2 regions of the Streptomyces sp. NPDC001663 genome follow, and region 2 is predicted to be linked to the other one. Evidence: riboswitches for the same ligand, from Rfam matches in the RefSeq annotation. Region 2 holds a riboswitch; the other holds the start of a gene.
The links. A riboswitch is a leader RNA that binds a small molecule or an ion and turns the genes downstream of it on or off. The one in region 2 is predicted to bind cyclic di-AMP.

Region 1 (7,572 bases), on a different contig from region 2:
CGCCCACTTCACGATGGTGATGCTGTACTCGGCGCTGCACCACGCCATCCGGCGCCGCCGGGTGCTCCCCGTCGTCGTACGCAATCTGGACATGAGCGGGGCGGGCATCCCGCAGAGCCCGCCGGACCTGCTGTACCGGCGGTTCCTGCGCAAGCTGCTCCATCTCGACCTGCCCGCCCACGCGGGGCTGCTCACCGCGCTGGCCGCCGGGACGTGGTACCCGGCCGGCATCGGCTACGCGCTCACGGCGGGGCTGGGCGTTGCGGCGGTGGTGGCGCTGTGGGGACAGTTCCGGGCGGCCCGCCGGATGCCGCGCCGCGAGGACGCGATCGGCGAGGTCAACCGGCAACTGGCCGGGTACCGGCCCGAAGTGGCCCTGTACTTCAGCTTCGCCGCGGTCTCCCGGGACTTCATGTACCAGGTCAACATGTGGATCGAGACGCTCGAGCAGCTCGACCGTCGGCCCTTGATCATCCTTCGGGAGCACGCCTCGTTCCGGCATCTCAGCCGCACCTGGATCCCGGTCGTCTGCGTCCCGAAGGCCGACGACCTGGCCGAGCTGGACCTGCCCGACGTCCGGGTCGTCCTCTATCCCGGCAACGCCGGCAAGAACGTGCACATGCTGCGCATCGCCGAGGCCAAGCACGTCTTCATCGGGCACGGCGACAGCGACAAGCTCGCCAGCAGCAACCGCGTCAGCAAGGTGTACGACGAGATCTGGGTGGCCGGCCGCGCCGGACGGGACCGTTACCAGCGGGTGCGGCACGCCATCGCCGACGAGGCCATCGTCGAGGTGGGCCGCCCGCAGCTGGCGCCGATCCGGCTGCACGCCGACCACACCCCTGGCCCGCTGCCGGTCGTCCTGTACGCCCCCACCTGGGAGGGCTGGAGCGACGACGACTGCCACACCTCCCTGATCCCGATGGGCGTGAGGCTGGTCGAGCAGCTCCTCGAGCAGAACGTCCGCGTCATCTACAAGCCGCACCCGCTCACCGGCCGCCGCTCCGCCGAGGCGGCCGCCGCGGACCGGGCCGTGCGTGCGATGCTCGCCGCCGCAAACGAGCAGCACGAGGCCACGGGAGCTCAACTCGCCTCGGCCGAGCGGCGGTTGACGGAGATCCGGACCCGGCTCGACGAGCTGTCGGGGCAGCACGGCGGCGACTACGTCCAGCAGACCCGTGACGCACGCGTCCCCGACCGCGACGGCGCGGCCGAGTGGCACGACCTGCGCGCAGAGTGGCACCGGCTCTTCTGGGAGAGCTCGGGCCCGGTCCGCCACCACGTGATCACCGAACAGCTGCCGACGTTGTACGACTGCTTCAACCAGGCGGACGTCCTCATCAGCGACGTCTCCTCGGTGGTCGCCGACTTCGTCGCCAGTCTCAAGCCGTACGTGCTGACCAACGCGCTGGACCTGCCCGACGAGGAGTTCCGGGCCGCATACACCACCGCCGGAGGCGCTTTTCTCCTCGACCGCGAGTGCACCCGGCTGCCGGAGATCCTGCGCTCCGTCCGCGAACCGCGCCACGACCCGATGGCCGCGCGACGCCGCGTTCTCAAGGAGTACGTCCTCGGCCCGGACCGTCCCGCCTCCATGGAGCGGTTCAACGCAGCCGTCAACGCGCTGGCCGAGCGGGCGGCGGCGGAGACGGCAGCCGAACGGGGCACGGCCGGCTCGGCCGAGCTGGTCGGTCTGGTCGACCCGGCGGGGTGAGCGTCCGGGCCGCCTACGACCGGCGCCGCGGCTTTCCGCGCTTGGCGGGCTTGGCCCCCTTGGAGCCGCCTGTGCCCCCGCGGGGGTTCCGGGTGGTCGCCTTCCCCGTGGTCTTCGCGGCCGCGGGCTTACGGCGCGGTTGGCCGGCCTTGTCTGCGGCCTTGTCCTGCGGCTGAGGCGACGCTGCCTGACGGCCGCGGGAGCTGTTGACCGTGCGGCCGCGGACGATTCCGATGAAGTCCTCGACCATGTCGGTCGTGGCCTCCTCGGGCCACGACAGGGCGACGCCGGACTGAGGGGCGTCCACGACCGGCCGGTAGGTGAGGTCCCTGCGGTGGTGGAGGCGGGCCAGCGACTGGGGGACGACCAGCAGGCCGATGCCCGCCGCGACCAGTTCGACGGCGTCCTCGGTGGTGGCGGGGCGTTCGAAGGCGGGCTCGCCGGGCGGCCGGTCCCAGTCGAAGACGTCGTCGAGGGGGTGGAGGACGACCTCCTCGGCGAGGTCCTCGAGGGTCACCTCGTCCGCCGCCGTGATCACGTGGTCCTTGGGGACCACGACCACCGTCGTCTCGGTGTAGAGGGGAATCGCGCTGAAGAACGTACGGTCGACCGGCAGCCGCACCAGCCCCGCGTCGGCCGTACCGTCGCGCAGCACGCCGGAGGCCTCCGCGGCCGGTACGGCGAGGAGGGTCAGCGGGATGTCGGGCAGGCGCTCGTTCCAGATCCGCACCCACTTGGCGGGCGTCGTCCCCGGGACGTACGCAAGCCGGAACACTGGGGATGCTTCCGAGCCTGGCATTCCGCCAGGTTACCGGCCGTGGTCGGCGGGCCCGTACGCGCTCGTTACCCTGGACGGCATGAAGTCGCACCAGACCGCCCAGACGATGAAGCCCGCGACCGCGGCAAAGAAGCTGGGTGTGTACCTCGAGGCCACCCCCGCCGAGTTCCGTGAGGGTGTCGTCTCGCGCGCCCAGCTCGACGCCTTCCAGGCCGATCCGCCTCAGTGGCTGCGCGAGCTGCGGGCCAAGGGTCCGCACCCCCGTCCGGTGGTCGCGGAGAAGCTGGGCATCTCCATCTCCGGTCTCGCACGCGGTGGGATCACCGAGCCGCTGACGACCGAGCAGATCGAGGCTCTGAAGCAGGAGCAGCCCGAGTGGCTGGTGAAGGAGCGCGCCACCCAGGCCGAGGTCCGCAAGGAGGGGGCGCGCATCAAGAAGCGCAACGCCGAGCGCGCGGCGCGCGCCGATCACCCGCGATCCTGACGTCCCGAGTCCGCGGCCGCGACAGTCCGTCGCCGCCCGGACTCCGTGCGTATATGAAGGGGCCGATCTGACGGCGCATCAAGACGAAGGTCACAAAAGCGTATCGGACATTCCGCCCTTCAACCTTCACACGAGCCGCACAAGTTGGCTAGCTTGGCATCAGGCCGCTCGAGTCACTCCGGCGAACCCCGTCGGGAAGCGCGGCCTCCGCCGAGTCCGGTGCGCCTCTGTGGGCAGCCGGAGCCGGGGACCCAACCGAATCATGGGGTGAATCGGCCCAACTGCCCTTCGGGGCAAGGGCCGTAGGGCAATCCTTCCGGAACGACCGCCCGAACCCGACAGCTAACTCGGTAGGCGGAGCACGGAAGGAGTACGGCTCCCATGGCGCCGGAACGATCGTCGCGTCCTGGAGGCACAGGCCTCCCCGGTATGCGCAACTCCGCCCTCGCCACGGCGGCCCTCACCTCGGTGGCGCTGCTGTCGCAGACCGCCGACGCCGCACCGCTCACGGGGGACGAGGGACCCAGCCGCGAGGACGTCCGGCAGCGTGTGAGCAGCCTCTACGACCGGGCCGAGGACGACACCGGCCAACACAACCTGACCCGTGTCCAGCAGGCGGCCAAGCGCGGTCGCGTCACCCCTGCCGGCCGGGCCAGGCGCTCGGATCCCGATCTCGACAACGTCACCAGGCAGTGGTTCGACGGGGCACGGGCATCGCTGGGCCCGACGGTTCCGGCGGTGCTGCCGTCCGACCGCACACCGGCCCGCCCGGCCGAGACCCGGCGTGCGCGTCCGGCGGAGTGGGCGGGCGACGCCCGTGCCGGCCGTGAGCTGGAGGCAGCCCCGCGGCCCGTTCCCGAGCTGCCCGCGGCGGGCGCCCGCCGTCCGGTCGCCGAACTGACCGCCGGTCCCACGGCCGCGCTTCCCGCCGTGCCGGCGCCGCGTCAGGAGGCGGCCGTCGCCGCACTGCCCGCGGCGGCCCCCGAGTCGAAGCAGTCCTCGCTGCGGAAGTCCAAGCAGGAGAACCAGCGCAAGATCGCGGCCGCCAGCGAGCTGCTCTACCGGTACACCGCCCAGCAGACCTCACTCCCGCGTCCGGCCCTGGACAGCTGGCAGACGGCCGCGCAGCAGAGCGCGCCGCTCGCCGCGATCGAGCAGCCGCAGCCCGCCTGGGCGACCACGGCACAGCAGGCCGTGGTGCAGGCACAGCCGCCCCAGGGCGGCTGGCAGGACCCGGTGGCGCAGGAACAGGCCCGCCGTGCGGCCGACGAGGCGTGGCGACTGCAGCAGCCGTCGGTGCTCGACACGGGCGTACCGATGGCTGAGCAGTGGCGCCCGCAGGGGCAGACGGTGCTGGACACCGGCGTGCCCATGACCCAGGAGTGGCGCCCGCAGGAGCAGACGGTCCTCGACACCGGCATACCCATGACCCAGGACTGGCGCTCGCAGCAGCCGTCGGTGCTCGACACGGGCATACCTGCGGCCCAGGAGTGGCGCCCGCAGGACCTGACCGTCCTCGACACCGGTGTCCCGGCGCCGCAGACGCCCATCGGCACGAAGGCCGACCGGGCCGTCGCCTTCGCACAGGCGCAGATCGGCAGGCCCTGCCTGTGGGGTGCGGTCGGGCCGGAGTCGTACGACAACGCCGGTCTCACCCAGGCCGCCTGGAAGGCCGCCGGGGTCGCCCTGCCGCGGTCCACGTCCGAGCAGGCGAGCATCGGCACGGTGATCCCGCTCGCCGAGAGCCGTCCCGGGGACCTGATCTTCTTCCACGACAACTTCAGCCACGTCGGCCTCTACACCGGCAACGGCATGATGATCCACGCGCCCGGCCCGGGTTCGGTCATCCGCGAGGAGTCGATCCACAACGCGGGAGAGGCGGCGATCCGCATCGCCGTACGGCCCGCGTGAGTTTCAGGCACGCCGGTCGAGCCGTGCCACCAGCAGCTCGGTGAACTGCGAGGCCGCCCACGGGAGTCGGCGGCCGAGCATCGTCTGGACCTGGGCCTCCCGCTGCCGGAAGACCGGGTGGTCCACCCGCACGTGCACGACGCCCTCAGTGCCCTCGTCCAGGTCGCCGAGATCGCCGACGAGGGCGACGCCACCGCCGCGGCGCACGAACTCGTACAGCGGGGCGAGCGCATCGCAGACCAGGGCCGGACGGACCGTGATTCCCTCCAACTGGGCGCCGATGTCGAAGAGTTCACGCTGACTGGTGCCGGCCGAGCCGAGCGCGAGCGGGTGGGCGCACAGCTCGGCCAGGGTGATCCGCTCCCGCCCCGCCAGCTCGTGCCCTGCCGGGACGATGGCGGCCACCGGGATGACGACGGCGCACTCCACCCGTACGTCGTGCTGCGGGCCCATCGCATAGGTGGCGGCGACGTCGGCGATGCCCTCGGCCACCCGCCGGGTCGCCTCCTGGCGGTGCACGATGTCGAGGCGGAAGGTGACGTCCGGATGTGCCCGCCGGAAGTCGGCCATCGCGCCCGGTACGACGCGCCGGGCGAACCCCTCCGAGCAGGTGACGGTGACGCTGCGGACGTCCGCCCCGCGCCCGGTGCGCAGTTCGTCGACGAGCGCGGCCGATTCGGCCTCGCTGCGGCGGGCGTGCGCCAGCAGCCGGGAGCCGGCGTCGGTGACGGTCATCCCGCGCGGATGCCGGACGAACAGCGGCACGCCGACTCCGGCCTCCAGCTTGGCGATCTGCCGGCTGATCGCCGACGGGGCGACGTTCAGCGTCTGGGCGGCCTCGCTGACCGAGCCGGTCCGCGCGACCTCCAGGAAGTAGGTGAGGCTCACCGGCACCAGTTGCATCGCGTTCCGCTCCCCCGTCGTGGTTTGCCGAGAATAGAACGCAGGGCTCTACAAACGGCAATGGTCGCCGCCCGCAATCCGCCCTACGCTCCATGCCCATGTTCTCTGCGCAGCTGCTCCGCAAGGCCCGGGATTTCGTGGACTCGGGCGCGTTCTTCACCGAGCTGGCGGCCATGGTCGGCTATCGGACCGAGAGCTCCCGCCCCGAGTCGAGCGTTGCCGTCACGGCATACCTGGACGAGGTGTTGGCGCCGGCCCTGGTCGGTCTCGGGTGCAGTGTGCGGACGTACGACAACGTCGATCCGCGCGGCGGGCCGTTCCTGGTCGGCAGGCGTGTCGAGTCGCCCCGGCTGCCGACCCTGCTCTGCTACGGGCACGCGGACGTGGTGGAGGGGCAGGAGGGCCGGTGGGGTGCGGGCCGGGATCCCTGGACCCTGACCGCGGAGGGCGAGCGCTGGTACGGGCGCGGCGCGGCCGACAACAAGGGCCAGCACCTGGTCAATCTGGCCGCGCTGCGGCTGCTGTTGGCCGAGCAGGGCACACTCGGATTCAACCTCACGTTCCTGTTCGAGACGGGTGAGGAGATCGGCTCTCCGGGGCTCGCGGAGTTCGCCGCCGCGCACCGTGAGGAGCTGCGGGCGGATGTCCTGATCGCCTCGGACGGGCCGCGTGTGGACGCGGTGACGCCGACGCTGTTTCTCGGGGCGCGCGGCGGGGTGCAGATCGTGCTCGACGTGGATCTGCGCCCGGACTCGTACCACTCGGGCAACTGGGGCGGGGTGCTGCGCAATCCGGCGACCACGCTGGCGGGGGCGATCGCGAGCCTGGTGGACGGGCACGGCCGGATCCGGGTGCCGCAGCTGTTGCCGCCCGAACTCCCGGACGCCGTAAGGGAGTCGGTGGCCGGGGTGACCGTCGCGGGCAGCCCCGGTGACCCGGTGCCGGACGAGCGCTGGGGCGACACCTCGCTGACCGCCGCCGAGCGCCTGTACGGCTGGAACACGCTGGAGGTGCTGTCGCTGGGCGCCGCCGACGTCGACCGGCCGGTCAACGCGATCCCCGGGCGGGCCCGTGCGGTGCTCCAACTCCGGTACGTGGCGGGCACGGACGTGAGCCGGGTCGGCGAGATCCTCGCCGAGCACCTGGCCAAGGACGGCTACTCGATGGTCGACGTGACCGTGACCGGGCGGTTCGACGCGGGGCGTACGCCGCTCGACGACCCGTGGGTGGACTGGGCGAAGTCCGCACTGGAGCGGGTGGCCGAGCGGCCGGTGACCGTCCTGCCCAACATCGGCGGTTCCCTCCCCCACTCCGTCTTCACGGACGTGCTCGGCGTGCCCGCCCTGTGGCTGCCGCACTCCTACCCGGGCTGTCTGCAGCACGCCCCCGACGAGCACCTGCTCGCGCCGATCGCCCGCGAGGGCCTGGTCCTGGCGACGGCGCTGTTCCACGCCCTCGGCAATCCGAACCGCGAACTCCCGCTCCCCGCGCCCCCGAAGGAACCCCGATGACCGTTGAACAGTCCCCGCCGACGACATCCGCCGGACCCGCGCCGACGGCCACGAAGCGTGCGATCGCGGCGGCCACCGTCGGCAACGCGCTCGAGTGGTTCGACCTCGCGCTGTATGCGCTGCTGGCCACGTACATCGGCCGCACCTTCTTCCCGTCCGGCGACCCGGGCGTCCAACTCGTCCAGACCTACGCGGTGTTCGGGGTGACGTACCTGATCCGCCCGGTCGGCGGGCTGGTGCTGGGCGCGTACGCGGACCGTCGCGGCCGCAA
Region 2 (7,572 bases):
CGACGGGTGTGGAGCCGCGCCAGCCGAACAGGAGCGGTGCCGTCCGGATCGACCGGATCAGGGAGGTCGCCTCCCGGTCGGTGACCGGGATCAGGCGGTGCGCCATGTCGCCGAGCAGCTGGGAGGCGGCTCCGGCGAGCCCGAAGGAGAGCACCGCGCCGGCGGCCGGATCGATCACGGCCCGTACGACGGTGTCGACGCCCCGCGGTGCCATCCCCTGCACGACCGGCCGCAGCTCCTCCGGCTTTCCGAACAGCTCGGTCAACTCGGCGTACGCCCGCCGCAGTTGCTCCTCGTCCGCGAGATCCAGTCGTACGCCGCCCAGGTCGGCGCGGTGGCGCAGGTGCGGGGCGGTGGCCTTGAGGGCGACGGGGTAGTCGAGGGTCTCGGCGGCCCGGACGGCGTCGTCGGGGGTGAACGCGGGGACCGCTCTGCGTACGGCGATGCCGTACCGCCCGAGCAGTTCGCAGGTCTCCTCGGTGCCGAGCGTGAGGCCCTGTCCGCGCGCGAGCATGCCGTCGATGAGCTGCGCGGCGCCCTTCTCGTCGATGTCCTCGTACTCGGGCACCTTGCCGGGGTCGGCGCTGTCGCGCCGCCACTGGGCGTACTTGACGGCTTCGGCGAGGGCGCGGACGGCGCGCTCGGCGGCGGGGTAGGCGGGAATGAGGCGGGACTCGGACGGGACGCTCTCGGCGCGGCCCGGCTGTGCCGCCGGTGTCGTGGGGGGCAGCATCTGCGAGGGGCGGAGCCGGGTGCCGGCGGGTGGGCCCGAACCGGCCTGGGGTGCGGTGCTCGCCGCGGCCGACAGTGCTTCCGCGAGCCCGCCGAGCTCCACGTGCACCACCAGGACGGGCTTGCCGGGGACGGCCTCCGCGGCCGACCTCAGGGCCTCCGCCAGCTCCGCGTCGCCGGGCGACACCTCACCGATCGCCGGGATCGCGGTGACGACCACCGCGTCGCACGAGTCGTCCCCGAGCGCCCGCAGCAGCGCGGCGTGGAAGTCCTCGGCCGAGGCCCCGGTCGTCAGGTCCAGCGGCCTGAGCGGCCTGAGCCCCTCGGAGAGACAGGCGTCGTACGTCAGCAGCCCCAGCGACTCGGAGTTCCCCAGGATCGCCACCCGGGGTCCCGTCGGCAGCGGCTGGCGGGCGAGCAGCAACCCCGCGTCGACCAGCTCGGTGATCGTGTCGACGCGGATCACCCCGGCCTGCCTGAGCAGCGCGGACACTGTCGCGTGCGGCAGCTGCGTCGCTCTTACGGCATGCCCCTGCGGGGCGGAGCCGGCGCCCTGGACCACGACCAGCGGCTTCGCGGCGGCCGTGCGTCGCGCGAGGCGGGTGAACTTGCGCGGGTTGCCGATGGACTCGAGGTACATGAGGACGACGTCGGTGTCCGGGTCGTCGTACCAGTACTGGATGAGGTCGTTGCCGGACACGTCCGCGCGGTTGCCGGACGACACGAAGGTGGAGACGCCCGTGACCCCGGTGACGCCGCCGCCGCGCCGGTGCAGCCGGGACAGCAGCGCGATGCCGATGGCACCGGACTGGGCGAACAGACCGATCCGCCCGGGGCGCGGCATCTCGGGGGCGAGGGAGGCGTTCAGCCGTACACCGGGGGATGTGTTGACGATCCCGAAGGCGTTCGGCCCGATGATCCGCATGCCGTACGTGCGCGCGTGCCGGACGAGTTCGCGCTGGCGCTCGCGCCCGTCGGGGCCGCTCTCGGCGTACCCCGCGGAGACGACGACGATGCCCTGCACGCCGTGCTCGCCGCACTCGGTGACGGCCTCGGGGACGTGCTCGGCCGGCACGGCGACGACCGCGAGGTCGACGGGGCCGTCGATGTCCCGCACCGAGCGGTACGCGGGAACCGAGTCGAGCTCCTTGACGTCCTCGGGGAGGGCCTTGTTCACGGCGTACAGCCGCCCGGTGAAGCCGGCGTCCCGGATGTTGTCGAGGATGCTGCGGCCCACTCCCCCGGGTGTCCGGCCGGTACCGACGACGGCGACCGAGCCGGGCACCAGCAGCCGCTGCACGGACCGCGCCTCGGCCCGTTGCTCGCGCGCGTACTGCACGGCGAGCGAGCGGTCGGTGGGTTCGAGGTCGAACTCCAGGCGTACGACGCCGTCCTCGAAGCTGCGCTTCTGGGTGTACCCGGCGTCCATGAACACCTTGATCATCTTGGTGTTGGCGGGCAGCACCTCGGCGGCGAAGCGGCGGATGCCGCGCTCCCGGGCGACCGCGCCGATGTGTTCGAGGAGGGCGGAGGCGACGCCGCGTCCCTGGTGGGCGTCCTGGACGAGGAAGGCGACCTCGGCCTCGTCGGCGGGCGACGACGCGGGCATGCCATCGGCGCCGATGCGGTCATAGCGTACGGTGGCGATGAACTCGCCGCCGATGGTGGCCGCGAGTCCCACCCGGTCCACAAAGTCGTGGTGCGTGAAGCGGTGGACGTCCTTTGCGGACAGACGCGGGTAGGGCGCGAAGAAGCGGTAGTACTTCGACTCGTCCGACACCTGCTCGTAGAAGCTGACCAGGCGCTCGGCGTCATCAACGGTGATGGGCCGGATGCGTGCAGTGCCGCCGTCGCGCAGCACCACGTCGGCCTCCCAGTGGGCGGGGTACTCGTGCCGGTCCGGCGAGGTCTGCATGGGCCCCAGAGTACGGCTCGCGTCCGACAACGGCGCGAGGCAGTCTGTGGAGAACGCACAGCAGTCCGTGGAGAACGCAAGAGGACGGGAGTCGGGCCGAGGCCGCGGTCCGACCACTCACTCCGGACGGTACGAAGGACCGCTCCGGGCATGCTTCACGTGTGGGAAACTGGTCTAGACAACCCTGAGACAGTGAAGGGCAGCATCACATGGCTGAGCGCCGCGTCAACGTCGGCTGGGCCGAGGGCCTCCACGCCCGCCCCGCTTCCATCTTCGTCCGGGCCGCCACGGCCGCAGGTATCCCGGTGACGATCGCCAAGGCCGACGGCAACCCCGTCAACGCGGCCTCCATGCTGGCGGTCCTGGGCCTGGGCGCCCAGGGCGGCGAGGAGATCGTCCTCGCCTCCGACGCCGAGGGTGCGGACGTCGCCCTCGACCGTCTGGCGAAGCTGGTCTCCGAAGGCCTTGAGGAGCTCCCCGAGACCGTCTGATCAAGGCATCACAGAAGGGCTCGTCCGAATTATCGGGCGAGCCCTTCGCATTTCCCGTGGCGGGACTGCAGAATTCTCGGTCGCGGGCAGCAGAAATAATCCCCCGCGAATTGTCTTCTCTTTGTATACGGCGCCCGTGTTAATGCCGCAGGCTCGACATGTTTACGGGATGTTGCGAGTTCCTCACACCGTTCGCGCGGTCCGGGCCGCCGAAGCGCAGCCGGTGCACCGCACTCGAGCGCTCGGTGTGCAGCGTCGTCACCGCCCGCGCGCGCTCACTGTCGCCGCGGGCCACGGCGTCGACGATCGCGCCGTGCTCCGCCCAGGACTCCACGGGGTTGGCGGGCGCCTCCACGGCGTACATCCAGGCGATCTTGTGCCGCAGCTGGGTCAGCATCGAGGTCAGGGCGGGGCTGCCGGAGGCCTGGGCGAGCGTCTCGTGGAACCAGCCCCCCAGGGAGCGCAGATCCTCGCTGTTGCCCCTCCTGGCCCGCTCCTGGCCCAGTCTGACCAGACCGCGCAGGACCTTCAGGTGGGCCTCGGTGCGCCGCTGGGCGGCCCGGGAGGCGCCCAGCGGCTCCAGCAGCATGCGCATCTCCAGCAGGTCGGCGGCCTCCTGCTCGGTCGGTTCCGCCACGCACGCGCCCGCGTGCCGCCGGGTCACCACGAAGCCCTCGGCCTCCAGGGTGCGCAGGGCCTCGCGCACGGGGACGCGCGAGACGCCGTAGCGGCGCGCGAGCAGTTCCTCGGTGAGCCGGCTGCCGCGCTCGTAGACACCGGCGACGATGTCGTCCCGGATCGCCGTGCACACCGAGTGCGCCGGAATACGCATGACCGACCTCCGACTTAATCCCCGTGAAACGTCGATGATTGACGTGTGTTCCGTGACTCTATTGCACGGAGCCGGAATTTCCGACGGCGGGCCGGAATCCATGGATATTTTTTGGACAGCAAGGCGACAGAAACGACGAAACCCCGGCTCGGGGAGCCGGGGTTTCAGGAGATCTTGCGGCCCGTCGTCAGACGTTCACGCCGTGCGAGCGCAGGTAGGCGACGGGGTCGATGTCCGAGCCGTACTCGGGGGTCGTACGGGCCTCGAAGTGCAGGTGCGGTCCGGTGACGTTGCCGGTCGCGCCGGAGAGGCCGATCTGCTGGCCCGGGGTGACCTGCTGGCCGACCGAGACACCGATGGACGACAGGTGGCCGTACTGGGTGTACGTGCCGTCGTTCATCTTGATCACGATCTGGTTGCCGTAGGACCCGCCCCAGCCGGTCTCGACGACGGTGCCGGAGCCCACCGCGTGGACGGTGGTGCCGCTCGCGGCGTGGAAGTCGATGCCCGTGTGGCTGCCGGAGGACCACAGGGAGCCGCCGGTCTTGTAGCCCGTCGAGACGTACGAGTTGGATATCGGCGCGACGAACGTGTTGAGGCGCTTGCGTTCGGCCTCGCGGGCGGCACGCTCCTTGGCCTCGCGCTCCTGCTTGGCCTTCGCGGCGGCCTTCTCGCGCGCGGCCTCCGCGGCCGCCTTCTTGAGCGCGGCCTCCTCGGCGGCCTGCTTCTGGGCATCGGCCTGGGCGTCGATCTTGTCGGCGAGCGTGTCGCCGATGGTGATGACGGGAGTGAGGCCGGTCTGCTCGACAGAGGTCTCGGCGGCGAGTGCGGGGGCGGCCAGGGCACCGACGACGCCGGTGGTGGCGAGGGCCGCGACGCCGGCGGCGCGCTTGGTGGTGCGGTGCGTCCGGCTGGGACGACGGTGCTTCCCGGTGGCGCGGGTGAACGCCATGTAGTGGCTTGTCCTTTCCTTCCTTCTCGCCTACCGGGTTAGCTGACGGGTTCGGAGCAGGAAGGTCTCCTACGGACCCCCTCGCTGCGCGCGCGGGCGTCCGATTCACCCCAGGGACTGCGATGGGTCCCCGGCTCCCCTGGCTCGCGCCGTACGGGGACTCGGCGATGGCTGTCCGGTGCCGCGGGTGCGGCGCGGTGCCTGACGGACAGCCCGGACGACGCTAAGCGGGGCCGCTTTCAATTCCCAAACGGATCAGGGTCTTTGTAGCGCATCCCACAGGGCAAACAGGAAGCTCTCCTTCAATTCTCTTTCAATTCGGACATAAGAGGGCCCTGGTGACTCATCAGTCACCAGGGCCCCCACGCGCGCGTGCAGCTGACTAGTGCTCTACTCGGCTGCCACGACGGTGACTTGGCCGATGCCGAGGGCCTCGACGGGCTCCTTGATCTGCGCCGCGTCACCGACGAGGACGGTCACCAGGCGGTCCACCGGGAAGGCGCTCACGGCGGCCGCGGTGGCCTCCACGGTGCCGGTCGCGGCGAGCTGCTGGTACAGCGTCGCCTGGTAGTCGTCGGGCAGGTGCTGCTCGACCTGGTCGGCCAGCGTGCTCGCGACGGCCGCCGCGGTCTCGTACTTCAGCGGCGCCACCCCGACGAGGTTCTGTACGGCGACGTCGCGCTCGGCGTCGGTGAGACCGCCCTCGGCGAGCGTGCGCAGCACCGTCCACAGGTCCTGAAGTGCCGGGCCGGTGTTGGGGGTGTCGACGGAGCCGCTGATGGCGAGCATCGAGGCGCCCGAGCCGTCCGGCGCGGACCTGAGGACCTGGCCGAACGCGCGCACACCGTAGGTGTAGCCCTTCTCCTCGCGCAGGACGCGGTCCAGGCGGGAGGTGAGGGTGCCGCCCAGGCAGTACGTGCCGAGGACCTGCGCAGGCCACACGCGGTCGTGCCGGTCGGGGCCGACGCGGCCGATGAGCAGCTGCGTCTGTACGGCGCCGGGACGGTCCACGATGATGACGCGCCCGTTGTCGTCGGCGGTCACCGGCGGGACGGGACGGGGTTCGGCCTTGGAGCCCGTCCACTCGCCGAGGGTCTCGCCGAGCAGCGCGTCCAGGTCGATGCCGGTGAGGTCGCCGACGACGACCGCGGTGGCCGTGGCGGGCCGGACGTGCCGGTCGTAGAAGGCCCGTACGGCCGCGGAGTCGATCTTCTCGACGGTCTCCTCGGTGCCCTGGCGCGGGCGGGACATGCGCGAGGTCGTCGGGAACAGCTCCTTGGAGAGCTCCTTGGCGGCGCGACGGGAGGGGTTGGCCAGCTCGTGCGGGATCTCGTCGAGGCGGTTGCGGACGAGCCGCTCGACCTCGCTGTCGGCGAACGCGGGCGCCCTGAGGGCGTCGGCGAGCAGTCCGAGCGCCTTGCCGAGGCGGGAGGCCGGCACTTCGAGGCTGATCCGGACGCCGGGGTGGTCGGCGTGCGAGTCGAGGGTGGCGCCGCAGCGCTCCAGCTCGGCGGCGAACTCCTCGGCGGAGTGCTTGTCGGTGCCTTCGGAGAAGGCGCGCGCCATGATCGTGGCGACGCCGTCGAAGCCGGCCGGTTCGGCGTCCAGGGGCGCGTCCAGGAGCACCTCCACGGCGACGACCTGCTGGCCGGGGCGGTGGCAGCGCAGCACGGTCAGGCCGTTGTCGAGCGCGCCGCGCTCGGGTGCCGGGAAGGCCCACGGCTTGGCCTCGCCCGCCTGGGGCTGCGGGTGGAACTGCATCGTGGCGAGCTCGGTCACTTGGCCGCCTCCTCGTTGTTGTCGCCGGCTTCGACCGTGGCCTCGGCCTCGGGGTCTTCGGGCGGGTCCGCGTCCTCGGCGATCTCTCCCGAGACCGGCTCGTAGACCAGCACCGCACGGTTGTCGGGCCGCAGGCGGGCCTTGGCAACCTCCTGGACCTCCTCCGGCGTCACCTCCAGGACGCGCTGTACGGCGGTCAGGGCGAGCTGCGGGTCGCCGAACAGGACGGCGAACCGGCACAGTTCGTCGGCGCGGCCCGCGACCGTGCCGAGCCGGTCCAGCCACTCGCGCTCCAACTGGGCCTGGGCGCGCTCCATTTCCTCGGCCGTGGGGCCCTCCTCGGCGAACCGGGCGAGCTCCTCGTCGATGGCGGTCTCGATGACCGGCACCTCGACGTCACCGGAGGTCTTCACGTCCAGCCAGCCCAGAGAGGGCGCTCCGGCCAGCCGCAGCAGGCCGAACCCGGCCGCGACGGCCGTACGGTCGCGCCGTACGAGCCGGTTGTAGAGGCGCGAGGACTCGCCGCCGCCGAGGACGGTGAGTGCGAGGTCGGCCGCGTCGCACGCGCGCGTGCCGTCGTGCGGAAGCCGGTAGGCCGCCATCAACGCGCGCGCGGGAACCTCCTCCTCGACGACCTCGCGCAGCTGCTCACCGATGACGTCCGGGAGGGAGCCGTCGCGGGGCGCGGGCTTCCCGTCGTGCGCGGCGATGGAGCCGAAGTACTTCTCGATCCAGGCGAGCGTCTGCTCCGGATCGATGTCGCCGACGACCGACAGGACGGCGTTGCCCGGCGCGTAGTACGTGCGGAAGAACGCGCGCGCGTCCTCCAGAGTCGCCGCGTCCAGGTCGGCCATCGAGCCGATCGGGGTGT

Region 1: linked by a shared signal. The riboswitch ahead of ACFY1L_RS37235 (NlpC/P60 family protein) and the one ahead of ACFY1L_RS16425 (M23 family metallopeptidase) in region 2 are both predicted to bind cyclic di-AMP.

Annotation. Positions count from the first base shown of each region.
Region 1 is NZ_JBIAUR010000013.1:289,381-296,952, reverse strand. Features, by position in the region: gene ACFY1L_RS37250 (hypothetical protein) at 1-1,714, shown strand, start outside; gene ACFY1L_RS37245 (LysR family substrate-binding domain-containing protein) at 1,728-2,513, opposite strand; gene ACFY1L_RS37240 (DUF5997 family protein) at 2,572-2,976, shown strand; cyclic di-AMP (ydaO/yuaA leader) riboswitch at 3,175-3,349, shown strand; gene ACFY1L_RS37235 (NlpC/P60 family protein) at 3,358-4,887, shown strand; gene ACFY1L_RS37230 (LysR family transcriptional regulator) at 4,891-5,790, opposite strand; gene ACFY1L_RS37225 (M20 family metallopeptidase) at 5,889-7,301, shown strand; gene ACFY1L_RS37220 (MFS transporter) at 7,298-7,572, shown strand, end outside.
Region 2 is NZ_JBIAUR010000004.1:568,364-575,935, forward strand. Features, by position in the region: gene ACFY1L_RS16410 (GNAT family N-acetyltransferase) at 1-2,647, opposite strand, end outside; gene ACFY1L_RS16415 (HPr family phosphocarrier protein) at 2,857-3,138, shown strand; gene ACFY1L_RS16420 (GntR family transcriptional regulator) at 3,278-3,970, opposite strand; gene ACFY1L_RS16425 (M23 family metallopeptidase) at 4,158-4,922, opposite strand; cyclic di-AMP (ydaO/yuaA leader) riboswitch at 4,936-5,099, opposite strand; gene ACFY1L_RS16430 (M16 family metallopeptidase) at 5,313-6,701, opposite strand; gene ACFY1L_RS16435 (M16 family metallopeptidase) at 6,698-7,572, opposite strand, start outside.